2 linked regions of the Acidicapsa ligni genome follow. The protein of the gene in region 2 binds, or shares a complex with, the protein of the main gene of each other region. Links are inferred from orthologs where the notes say so. Each region holds a gene or a part of one and is shown on either strand. Other genes may lie near its edges.

Region 1 (4,420 bases), on a different replicon or contig from region 2:
GCCGCAGGCGCTGCGGGCGATTGAGAAGGTGATTCGGAAGGCGGTGCCGGCGGGGTGGTCTGTTTAGGCTGACGCTCTCGTCTGGTACTCTCGTCTGGTACTCTCGTCCGGACCTCCCATCCGGGCCGCTACTGAATGGCTGTTTGAGGGCTGATCCTGAGGAAAACTCGTCCTTAATTCCTTGATTTTTCGGGATATTTTCCAGAATGGGGGTTTCGGACTTCTTATCCACAAAAACGGGGTTTTACGGTGTTGACCCTGCCTATTCGCACCCTTAGCTTTGTAATCGTATGGCAATATTTTGCCGACCCGGCTCGTCTCTTTTTCTTCTCATTTGAAGACCGGGGCACGGTAATGAAGATCACGTCCATTGGGGAGTTTGCATGCTGAAACTGAAAAAGATCCATATCCTGGGCTTCAAGAGCTTTGCCGACCGTACTGAAGTAGCGTTGCCGGGAACGGGCATTGCGGTGGTGGTGGGGCCGAATGGGTGCGGCAAGTCGAACATTCTGGATGGCGTGACCTGGGTGCTGGGCGAGCAGAGCGCAAAGACGCTGCGCGGCGCGCACATGATGGATGTGATCTTTGCCGGAACGCGGGACCGCAAGGCGCTGGGAATGGCCGAAGTGACGATCACAATGGTGGATCCCGAGGCGTATGAGGGGCCTATGGCGATTGATTCCATGGCCCCCGAGGTGCATATCGAGAACGAGATGCCCGCCGACTGGGACGAAACTGCGTTGCGAAAGCAGCGGGCCACGGATGTGGAAGAGGCGATTGCCGAGAACCAGCCGGGGCAGGTTGTGGACGAGGATGAGGGCGAAGTTGCGCCTGCACCGCCGACGGAGAGCGAGATGCAGGGCGGCGCGGAGCAGGCGGTGGTGCTGAAGATTCGCCGCCGGAAGTTTCAGCGGACTCCGGCGCAGAAGGGCGAGATTGTCATTACGCGACGGCTATTTCGTACTGGCGAGAGCGAGTATCTGCTGAACGGAAAGCTGTGCCGGTTACGCGATATCCAGGACATCTTCATGGGTACCGGTCTTGGGCCGGAGAGTTACGCGATTATCGGGCAGGAGCGGATCGGGCAGTTGCTGAGTTCGAAGCCGCACGATCGTCGCGCGATTATTGAAGAAGCCGCGGGCATTACGCGGTTCAAGACGAAGAAGCGGTTGGCGGAGTTACGGCTTGAATCGGCGAAGCAGAACCTGGCGCGCGTGGATGACATCTTCGATGAAGTAACGCGGCAGATGAACAGCCTGAAGCGGCAGGCGGCCAAGGCGGAGCGTTTTGCAGCGCTGCGCGATGAGTTGCGGACCAAGCTGCGGGTAACGATTGCCAGCCGCATGGCGCGAATGGATGCGGAGCAGTTGAAGCTGGAGCAGGAGATTGCAACGCTGACGACGCAGATCGATGGCTCCGCGTCGGAGATCGAGATGCTTGAGGGCTCTTCGCACGGGCTGAGCGAGCGGGGATTTGAGCTCGACAAGCTGGGGCAGCAGTCGCAGGCACAGGCCAATGGCGCGGCTGTCGAACTTGAGCGGGCTGCGGCGCGGGAGCGTGGCAACAGCGAGCGTGTGGCGGAGCTTGAGTCACGGCTGGCGGGCATGGCAGCAGATCTGGAACAGACACGGACGCAGATTGCCGGAATCGGTGAAGAGCGGACGCAGCACAAGCAGTTCCTGGAGAATGCGGCGGAGGAGTCGCGGGCGTTTCGCCAGCAGGTTGAGGCGCGGCAGAATGAAGCGCGGGGTGCGGCACAACAGGTTTTCGACGCGGAGCGGGGGCTGGAGAGCGGACGCCGCAATGCGATGCATTTGCTGACCCTGGCAGGCACGGCGCGCAACCAGACGGCGCAGGCAGAGGAGTCGCTTGCGGCGCTTGAGCGCGAGGCGCAACGGCTTGAAAACGAGATGGGCCAGGCGCGGGCTGAGGCGGGAAATCTTGGCGCGGAGCGTGGACAGGTCGGCATTCGTTTTGAGACTGCGACCGAAGCTCTGAAGCAGCTTGAAGCGGAGATTGCAGAGCTGCGCGAGACGCTCGGCGTTCGAAGGCAGGAAGAAGCAGCGCTGCGCACGCGGACCAATCAGCTTCGCAGTGAGCAGGCTTCGCTTACAGGACGACGCAACTCGCTGGACTCGGTGATCAAGAATCACAGCTATTCGACGGAGACGGTGCGGAAGCTGCTGAAGGCGGACTCACTTGGGCCGGGGATGACTCCGATTGGAACGCTGGCGGATTTTCTGGATGTGGCTGGCGAGCATGAAGTCATTGCGGATGATTTTCTGCGGGAAGAGCTGAATTACATCGTCGTCAAGAACTGGCGCGATGCGGAAGAAGGCGTTCGGCTGCTGCGTTCGGGGATGGATGGGCGTGCGACCTTCCTGGTTCATCCGGAGGATGGCTCGGCTGTTTCCAATCACTCCAACGATGTGATTTCAGGCGAAGGCCTTGTCTCTCTGCGGCAGATGATCAAGGTGCAGAACGGTTTTGGTCAGGCGCTTGAAGGGATGCTGCCGAAGCTGCGTCATGGATATCTTGCTCCGGATGCGGAGACCGCGCGGAAGAGCGCGATGAGTTATCCGCAGGGCTATTTTCTTGCACCTACGGGTGAGTGCTTTCATAACGCGACGGTGAGCGGCGGCAAGCCTGCGGCCGAGGGTCCGCTGGCGGTGAAGCGCGAGCTTCGCGAGACGCAAAAAAAGTTGTCGAGTGTTGAAGCGGATCTGAATCACGCGGAGATCAGTGCGGTTGAAGCGGCGCGAGCCATTGAAGAAGTGGCGGCGCGGCTTGAGCAGTTGAGCGAGCAGCGACGGCAGGCGGAGCGCGATGCGGCCAACCAGGGCGCGGCTCTGAAGCAGATGGAGTCCGAAGTTCAACGAATCGAGCGGCGGCTGCAGGAGTGGCTGCTACAGGCTGCGCGGAACAAGGAAGCAAGCGACCAGAAGCAGGGATTGATCGGGCAGAAGCTTGAAGAGGCACAGCGGCTTGAAGCGGAGCATACGGCGGCTGAGGTTCGGCTGGAGGAGTTGCAGCAGGGTCTATCCGAGTTGCGCCAGGGCCGCGAGGGATTGCAGCAGGAAGCTGCGCGGGTTACAGCGGAACTGGCTGGACTTGAAGAACGGAGACGCGGCGCAGAGAGTGCTTACAGGCGCATCGATCAGCTTCATGCGGACATGGAGCGGCGCGTGCTGGCGCTGGAGCAGCAGCGTGTTGCAGCCGAGGCGGAACGCGATCAGCGCATTGGCGAGAGTGGCCAGCTTGAGGTGCGTCAGCTTGAGTTGAAAGCCTCACGCGATCAGGCTCTTGAAGAGGCTCGCAGCGCTGCCGCAGAGGCGAAGGCTTTGCGTGAGCAGCTTGCCACGATGGAAGCGCAGTTGAAGATTCTGCGCTCATCGACGGATGCTTTCCGCGAGAAGCGCAGTTTGTTTGCGAGCCAGGCGGCGAAGCTGAAGAGCGATCTTGAGCATCTCGAAGCCGGTTGTTTGAATGAGCTTGGCGTGGAGGCAGTTGCGCTTCGTGCGGAAGAAGGAATTGCCCATCTTGAAGGCGATGAGCTTGTTGCTGAAGAAGAGGCCGGGCGCGAGTTGCGGCAGAAGCTTGAGGCGATGGGTCCGGTGAACATGATGGCGCTTGAGGAGTACAAGGAGACTTCGGAGCGGCATGAGTTCCTTGAGACACAGCGCAAAGACCTGATCGATTCGATTGAGAATACGCAGAGCACGATCAAGGAGATCGATCAGATTTCACGCACGAAGTTCGATGAAGCGTTTGTGAAGATCAATGAGAACTTTGGGCATGTGTTCAGCAGATTGTTCCATGGCGGGCAGGCGTTTCTGCGCTTGACGGATGCGGAGAATCAGGCCGAGAGCGGGCTTGAGATTGTGGCTTCGCCTCCGGGCAAGAAGCTGCAGAATGTACTGCTGCTTTCGGGCGGCGAAAAGGCGCTTACTGCGCTGAGTCTGCTGGTTGGAATCTTCCAGTATCAGCCTGCACCTTTCTGCGTACTGGACGAAGTGGATGCGGCGCTCGATGAAACCAACGTCGGGCGGCTCGCGGACATGCTGCATGGAATGAGCCAGGATACGCAGTTCCTGCTGGTGACGCACTCCAAGCGGATGATGCAGACGGCGGATATGATCTATGGCGTGACGATGCAGGAGCCCGGTGTTTCAAAGATCGTGAGTGTACATATGGGCGGGCAGCAGAGGGCTACTGCCTAGTCCTACTACCTAGTCCCGAGAGAGACCCTGGAATTCCATGCGTGGCATGCATGGAATTCTAGGGATTGCGGACGATGAGGTCGTTTTTCCAGAGGGCCATGACAACATCCAACTGGCTGTTGTGGGGCTTTTCGGAGTTTTCGGAGACTGCTTTCCAAAGGGTGCCGATAGACCAGCTTTGAGATCCTTCGACAAGTAAG
Region 2 (7,783 bases):
CTGCGTCGGCTTGAGGCCGAGAGCGAAAGCAATCTTGCGTCCTTGATAGGCGGCGAGGCCAATCGATGGATCGATCTCTTCCTTGTAGATAGCGTCGGGGTCTTTGGCTGCTACTTCTTCGATTTCCATGCCGCCTGCCTGCGAGGCCATGAAGACCAGCTTGCCGGTAGCGCGATCGAGGACGATGCCGAGGTAGAGTTCGCGGTCGATGGCGGCTGTCTCTTCGACCAGCAGGCGCTGGACCTTTTGTCCGACGGGGCCAGTCTGATGCGTCACAAGCTGCATTCCGAGGATGGACTTGGCAGCCGCTTCGGCGTCCGCCAGGTTGCGGACAACCTTGACTCCACCACCCTTGCCACGGCCACCGGCGTGAATCTGAGCCTTGACCACCACGCCTGAGGCCCCATTGGCCAACAGGGTTCTCGCGGCTTCAGCCGCTTCCGGTAGCAGATTGGCTACCTCACCCCTGGGCACGGGCACGCCGTACTTCGCCAGGATCGTCTTTGCTTGGTACTCGTGAATTTTCATCGTTTGTAGGGCTCACTCGCTAGCGACAGAAGGGTTTTCCCGTACTCTCGTCCGTCTGTCTTTGATTGGATGAGGATCGTGTGGGTGCTTCTGCGGCACTCAAATAGTACCGAACGCAGCAAAGATGCGGCAAACGGGATCGGCACAGTATGAAACGAGCCGTCATTCCATGATTTTCCTGTTGCCCGCCGTTCTGCCGCGACCCGTTACGATAAAGGGAAGAGGTTCATCGTTTTGGGAATACTGAAAGAATTGCTTAAGCCCCTCACTGAGGATGGCGCTGCCCTTACAAAAGAGCAGGCGCGTGCTGCGCTTGTGGAGATTCTCGACGGGGATGTCTCGGATGTCGAAACCACAGCCATGCTGACGGCGCTCGCGACACGTGGCGAACTGGCTCCGGAACTGGCCGGGTTTGTGGAGGAGATGCGAGAGCGTGCGACTCCGATTCCGCTCACGGACGAAGAGCGCGATCTGCTTGTGGATACCTGCGGCACGGGTGGCGGGGGGCCAGCAACTTTCAATATTTCGACCGGCGCGGCATTGGTAGCGGCCGCAGCCGGAGCGCTGGTGGCCAAACACGGCAATCGCGCTGTGACATCGCGCTGTGGGTCGGCGGACGTGCTGGAATCGCTTGGCGTTCCGATTACACTGCCGCCCGATCTGGCCGCGGAGTGTCTGCGCGAAACAGGATTTGTCTTTCTCTTTGCTCCAATGCTGCATCCGGCGATGAAAGCGGTGGCTCCGCTGCGGCGCGCGCTGGGTTTTCGCACGATCTTCAATCTTTGCGGGCCGCTGACCAATCCGGCGAGGGCGCGTGCGCAGGTAATCGGAGTGCTGGCGCCGAGCCGGGCATTGCTTATGGCGCGGACATTGCTGGAACTCCAGACGACGAGGCGGGCCTTCGTGGTTCACGGGCTGGACGGGTTGGACGAGCTTACTCTGACGGGCGAGTCGATTGTTGTCCGCGTTGAGCCGGCGGCGGAGCCATCCATCAAGGCAGCGCGTATAACTCCCGATATGGCGGGGGTTGAACTTGCGACGCTGGCTGAGTTGTCGGGCGGCGATGCGGATGAGAACGCCAGCATTCTTTACGACATCATCACCGGCATTCCCGGGCCGAAGCGGGAGATTGTGCTGCTGAATGCGGCTGCCGCGCTGGTTGCAGCCGGGCTCGCCAATGATCTGAAGGAGGGCGTGGCCCAGGGTGCGGAGGCTATCGATTCTGGAATGGCGGCGGTTACTTTGCAGAAACTACGCGGATTCGGAGCGAAATACGGGAGCCGTTCCTGAGTTTCGAATCTCCCACAGGCTCCCGGTACAATACGGGAGAGACACGTCTCCGAGATCGCAGTACTGGAATCGATACAGCAATGGCCTCTAATGCACGTCCGCGCGTCCTGAGTGGGATGCGCCCCACCGGCAAGCTCCACCTCGGCAACTACATGGGCGCACTGGCCAACTGGGTCAAGCTCCAGGATGACTACGAGTGCTACTTTTTCATCGCAGACTGGCATGCGCTGACGACGGATTACGCCGATACCTCCAAGGTAAAGACGAATATCGAAGAGGTTGCACTCGACTGGCTCGGCGCTGGGCTTGATCCGGAGAAATGTGTCCTCTTTCTGCAGAGCAAAGTGCCGGAACATGGCAAGCTGTTCCTGCTTTTCAGCATGATTACGCCTCTCAGTTGGCTGGAACGCGTGCCCACGTACAAGGAACAGCAGGAAAACCTGACAGGGAAGGATCTGACGACGTACGGATTCCTTGGCTATCCGCTCTTGCAGGCAGCGGATATTCTTCTCTACCAGCCGGAGTTTGTCCCGGTAGGCCAGGATCAGGTTGTTCATGTGGAACTGACGCGGGAGATCGCCCGGCGGTTTAATTTTTTCTATCCGAAGCCACTCGGAGATCATGCTCCCGGCCAATCCGGAGATGCTCGAATCCTGGAGACTGTGTTGCCGGAGCCGAAGGTGTTGTTGACGCCTTCGCCCAAGCTGCCTGGGACAGATGGACGCAAGATGTCCAAGAGCTACGGGAATACGATTCAACTCACGGACTCCGAGGCCGAGGTTCGTCAGAAACTGAAGACGATGGTCACCGATCCGGCAAGAGTTCGCCGCACCGATCCTGGCGATCCGGATAAGTGCCCTGTCGGGGATTTGCACAAGGTATTTTCCTCGTCCGACAAATTGCTCGAGGTTTACGAGGGCTGCCGGACGGCGGGGATCGGCTGTATTCAATGCAAAGGCTGGGCAGCCGACTCGTTAGTGCAGATACTTGCTCCAATTCAGGAGCGGCGTGCTCGGTTCACTGCCAGTCAAGCCATCGAGATCATCGAGGAAGGCTCTATTCGAGCTCGACGTCGCGCCGCGGAGACCATGCGGGAAGTGGATGATGCAATGCAGATGCCTATCGGCTAGGGCCAGATTGCAATGGAAGAAGAAATTGAATTGACCGAACAACCCGCCAACCCGAAAGTTACTTCCGACGAGACAAAAGCCACGCCGGTGCTTGTCCTGACGCCCAAGCCTGTTGCCCAGGCCAAGTTTGATCCGTTCAATCCACCAGATGAAAAGCATGCGTCGAAGCAGAAAGCCCAGCCGGAAGATCCGCAGGCGTTTCCGTTCTCGGTTACCGTGGGCAAGGTCTATGACGGCCCGATGGACTTGCTGCTGGACCTGATCCGCAAGCAGGACATCGATATATATGACATTCCGATTGCGCGTATCACGGCGCAGTTTCTGGGGTATGTCGAAAAACTCAAATCCACGGATGTGGATGTTGCGGGCGAGTTTATTTATATGGCTTCGCTGCTCATCCATATCAAGAGCAAGATGCTGCTGCCGCGCGCGCCTGCCGGGCCGGACGATCCCCATGCCGACGATCCTCGCCGCGAGCTGGTGGAGCGGCTGCTGGAGCATGAGCGCTTCAAGAACGCTGCGCAGATGCTGCAGCAGAAACAAATGCTGGAAGCTGCTTCGTGGACCAATCCGGGTATGCGCGAGTTTCGCGAAGATGCCGCTGCCGAGCCTGAAATTGCCGCAGACACGGTCGATCTGGTGCGTATTTTCAGAGACATACTAGAGCGCGTCCGCACCCGGCCTGTGCTCAATGTCGAAGAGGATTCCGTCACGGTGGGCCAGATGATTCAGTTCCTAGGCCGACGTCTGACGATGGAAGACAGGCCCGTATCGCTGCGCCGCCTGCTGGGGAACAGCCGTTCTCATCGGGCGCTTGTGGCGATGTTTCTGGCGCTGCTGGAGCTGGTGCGCCTGCAGGCCATTCTGCTCAACCAGGACCAGCTTTTCTCTGACATCTTTATCAAGAAGAATACCGAGTTTGAAAACGTCGTAAACGAGCTTGCCAGCCGTGCGCACGATGATTGGCGATAGATAACTCTGCTGAGATTGTTCCTAATCGGGAATAGTTGCACTCTAAACTGTGCAATTATCCCCTATTCATTAAATATTCATAAAAATGCCTCCTTTGAATTCACATTCTGGCAATCGTTGCCCTGTTAGCTTCCGAATGTTGCACTTTGGGGGGATTTTGCATGGCTACGATAGCTACACCAGATGCAGGCACGTCGCTTCTGGATAAGAAAATGAAAAAAGGCCCAGGGCTTCTGGGTGGAATTATCTTCGCAGCCGTGATTCTTGGCGGTTTGGGCTATTGCGGTTTCAATATCGCTAGCGATGTAGGACATGTAGCAGTGGTCAGCGTCTGGCCTTATGTCCTGCTTGCGGTTGCGCTGTTGATTGCACTCGGCTTTGAATTTGTTAACGGATTTCACGACACAGCAAACGCAGTTGCAACTGTGATCTATACACACTCACTCGAACCGCATGTGGCCGTGGTCTGGTCCGGCATGTGGAATTTGATTGGCGTGCTTACGTCGAGTGGAGCGGTGGCTTTCGCGGTTGTTTCGCTGCTGCCAGTTGAACTCATTCTGCAGGTCAGCTCGGGCGCTGGTTTCGCCATGGTCTTTGCGTTGTTGATCGCAGCCATTTTGTGGAACCTCAGCACCTGGTGGCTTGGACTGCCGGCTTCCAGTTCGCATACCATGGTTGGTTCCATCATTGGCGTAGGCGTAGCCAATCAGTTGATGAGCGCGCACAGCGGAACTGCTGGCGTCGATTGGGACCAGGTAATCAAGGTCTTCCGCGTACTTCTCATCTCGCCGCTGGTTGGTTTCGGCCTCGCGTTCCTGCTGATGTTGATCACCAAGAAGCTGATCAAGTATCCGGCGCTCTTCACTGCCCCCACAGGAGACGAGCCGCCGCCATTCCTGATTCGCGCATTGTTGGTTCTCACCTGCACCGGTGTCAGCTTTGGACATGGTTCGAACGATGGCCAGAAGGGCATGGGCTTGATCATGCTCATCCTCATCGGAACGGTTCCTACCGCTTACGCACTGAATCACACGATTGGCCCCAAGGATGTTGTCACCTTCGTCGCTGTATCTGATCAGGCGACCAAAGTGCTCGACAACCATGTGGACAAGAACGCGCTCATGGGCGATCCACGCGCCGATGTGACTCAGTTCATCAGCACCAAGAAGTTCACGCCTAACACCATGGTCGCCCTGCGCGAACTGGTGCAGGACATCAGCCACGAAGTTGGTCTTTACAAGGAACTGAAGGCGGTTCCGGCGCGGGATCAACAGAACGTCCGTAACGATATGTACGTGGCCAGCGCGGCGCTGACCATGATTCACAAGAGCCATACCCCGGCCTTCAGCGATGACGAAGACAAGATCCTGGGCAACTATCAGAAGAGCCTGGATCGCTCGACGAAGTTCATTCCGCTCTGGGTAAAAATTGCCGTAGCGCTCGCGCTCGGTATGGGCACGATGGTGGGCTGGAAGCGGATTGTGGTTACCGTTGGCGAAAAGATCGGCAAGGAGCACCTGACTTATGCACAGGGCGCCACGGCCGAACTGATCGCAATGGGAACCATCATTGCCGCCGACAACTTTGGCCTGCCGGTGAGCACGACGCATGTGCTCAGCTCGGGTATCGCCGGTACGATGGTTGCGAACGGCAGCGGCCTCCAGTGGTCTACTCTGCGCAGCATTGCTATGGCCTGGGTTTGCACTCTCCCGGCGGCGGCATTGCTCTCGGGTGGCCTATTTTGGATCTTCCGGATGTTCTCCTAAGGCAATTTGAGGGGAATTGGACCGTCAGCTAACCATAATCGAGTCTTAATCAACCATCCAAAGGGCGTCCAGAATCTGGGCGCCCTTTCTATTTGTGGCTAAATTCCGCAAGGATTCCCAGCTTCCGGTACGATACCTAAGGTGCCTATTTAAAAAGATGAGTCTGAAAGCCAAGCTTGAAGCCGTAATCTACGCTGCCGAGGAGCCCATAACCCTCGCGCAGATGGCCGTTTTGTTTGCCGACGAAGCGCTCGAATGGAAGGCAGAACTTGCTGCCCAGCGCGCCGAGGAGAATGCCGAAGCGCAACTCGATCTGGGTCCGCCTGCTGAGTTGGACGCGGTGATCGAATCTGCTGCTGAACCTGCAACGGTGACTGAAGAGGCCGCTGTCTCGATGGGTTCGCTGGAGGTCTCAGATTCGGCTGCCTCGTTAGTCTCGTCAGATTTAACGGTCGCGCCAGATCAGGTCGATTTGGGCGATTTAGTCGATTCGGCTGCGTCGAGTGAAACTCTGTCCGAAGCCGCTGCCGCAGTTGTTGTGGATCCGGAGCTAGAGGCCAAGCGCCTCGCCCGGTTACGCGATCGCGAGATTCGCGAGATCCTACGCGGTTTGCTTGACGAACTGCTGGCGGAGTATGCCAGTGCTCCACGCGGCATTGAGATTCGCGAAATAGCCGGGGGCTATCGCATGGCTACTAAGCCGGAGTGCCACGACGCGGTTCGCGCCTTTGTTAAGAGCCTTAAGCCGCCGCTCAAGCTCTCGCTGCCAGCGTTGGAGACCCTTGCCGTCATTGCGTACAAGCAGCCCATTACTGCGCCTGAGGTAGGTGAAATTCGCGGCGTGGACTCTGCTGGCGTGCTTGGCTCCCTGATCAGCCGCAAACTTATCTCCACGGCTGGCCGCAAGCAGGTTGTCGGCCGCCCGATGCTGTACAAGACCACCAAGGAATTTTTGCTCCGCTTTGGACTCAAGGATGTCGCCGAATTGCCTTCGATGGAAGAGTTCGAGAAGATGGCGGCGATTGAGCTGAGCGAGACGGACGACACGGATTTATCGGCCGAATCCGGCAATCTTTTTGCCGAAGCGGAATCATCGGAAGACGCGCCGGAATCTGATCATGAGTCCGGTCGGGAATCCGGGCAGGAATCTGGGAAAGAAGAAAGCGAAACCTCTGATCCGGTGAGACATGAACCGGAAGCTACAGAAACATCCACTCCTACCGCAGAGCCCTCCCAGGAGGCAGCGGAAGCACATGCGCCCGTCGAGAGACAGGACGCCGAAGAAATTGAGGCAGAACCATGAAGTCCGATCCTATTGAAACTGATGTAACCGAAGAACCTAAACCGAAAGCCAAGAAAGCGAAAGCGGCGAAAGAGTCCGCAGTAGAAAAGTCGGCTGCCAAAAAGACAGCCACGAAAAAAACTGCTGCGAAGAATCTGGTAGCCGAGGAAGTAATTACTCCGGAGCCGGAAGCGAAGAAGAAAGCGGCTAAGAAAGTTGCGACCAAGAAGGCCGCAGTTCCAGAACTGCCTGCGGAAGAAGCTGCAGAGGAAATTGCAACAGAGGAAGTTGCAGCAGAAGCTGTGACCGAGACTGAGCCGGTCATCGAGGCCGAGCCCGTCATCAAGACTGAGCCTGTCGTCAAGGCAATCAAGAAGTTTGTGGGAAAGAAGGCCGCTGCGAAGAAGGCAATCGTTGCAGAGCCAGATGCAGAGGAAGAGATCCCCGCTGGTCCGGAGCCAAAGCTGGAGCGTTTGCAGAAGATTCTGGCCCGCGCCGGAATTTCATCGCGTCGCAAGGCGGAGGAACTGATCCTGGGTGGGCAGGTGCAGATCAACGGCAAAGTCGTGATGGAGCTGGGCACCAAGGCTGATCCGGCGCGTGACCATGTCCGCGTGGATGGCAAGCTGCTGCAGGGGCCGGAGCGCATCCGTTACTTTGTATTGAACAAGCCCAAGGGGTATGTGACCACGGTGAGCGATCCCGAAGGCCGCCCCACGGTAATGCAGTTTTTTGAGCGCGAAAATGAGCGCCTTTATCCGGTCGGCCGCCTGGATTACCTCAGCGAAGGCTTGTTGCTGGTGACTAACGATGGC

Evidence for each region. The genes of interacting proteins can lie anywhere in the genome.
Region 1: the proteins of OHL19_RS14360 (region 2) and smc are in contact, whole or in part, in a crystal structure (PDB 3ZGX), measured with the Bacillus subtilis proteins. The link is inferred for Acidicapsa ligni from one-to-one orthologs.

Annotation. Positions count from the first base shown.
Region 1 is NZ_JAGSYG010000002.1:919,014-923,433, reverse strand. It holds smc (chromosome segregation protein SMC), read left to right. Parts: upstream 1-383; coding sequence 384-4,220; downstream 4,221-4,420. Other genes in the region: OHL19_RS10185 (DUF6979 family protein), read right to left, coding at 4,279-4,420; OHL19_RS10195 (LysR substrate-binding domain-containing protein), read left to right, coding at 1-67. UniProt on the Bacillus subtilis protein: Required for chromosome condensation and partitioning.
Region 2 is NZ_JAGSYG010000004.1:25,337-33,119, forward strand. What follows is about bases 2,167-4,940. They hold OHL19_RS14360 (segregation and condensation protein A), read left to right. Parts: upstream 2,167-2,960; coding sequence 2,961-3,920; downstream 3,921-4,940. Other genes in these bases: trpS (tryptophan--tRNA ligase), read left to right, coding at 2,167-2,948; OHL19_RS14365 (inorganic phosphate transporter), read left to right, coding at 4,082-4,940. Outside these bases: sucC (ADP-forming succinate--CoA ligase subunit beta), read right to left, coding at 1-528; trpD (anthranilate phosphoribosyltransferase), read left to right, coding at 763-1,818; more of trpS, read left to right, coding at 1,899-2,166; more of OHL19_RS14365, read left to right, coding at 4,941-5,686; SMC-Scp complex subunit ScpB, read left to right, coding at 5,844-6,989; OHL19_RS14375 (pseudouridine synthase), read left to right, coding at 6,986-7,783. UniProt on the Bacillus subtilis protein: Participates in chromosomal partition during cell division. May act via the formation of a condensin-like complex containing Smc and ScpB that pull DNA away from mid-cell into both cell halves.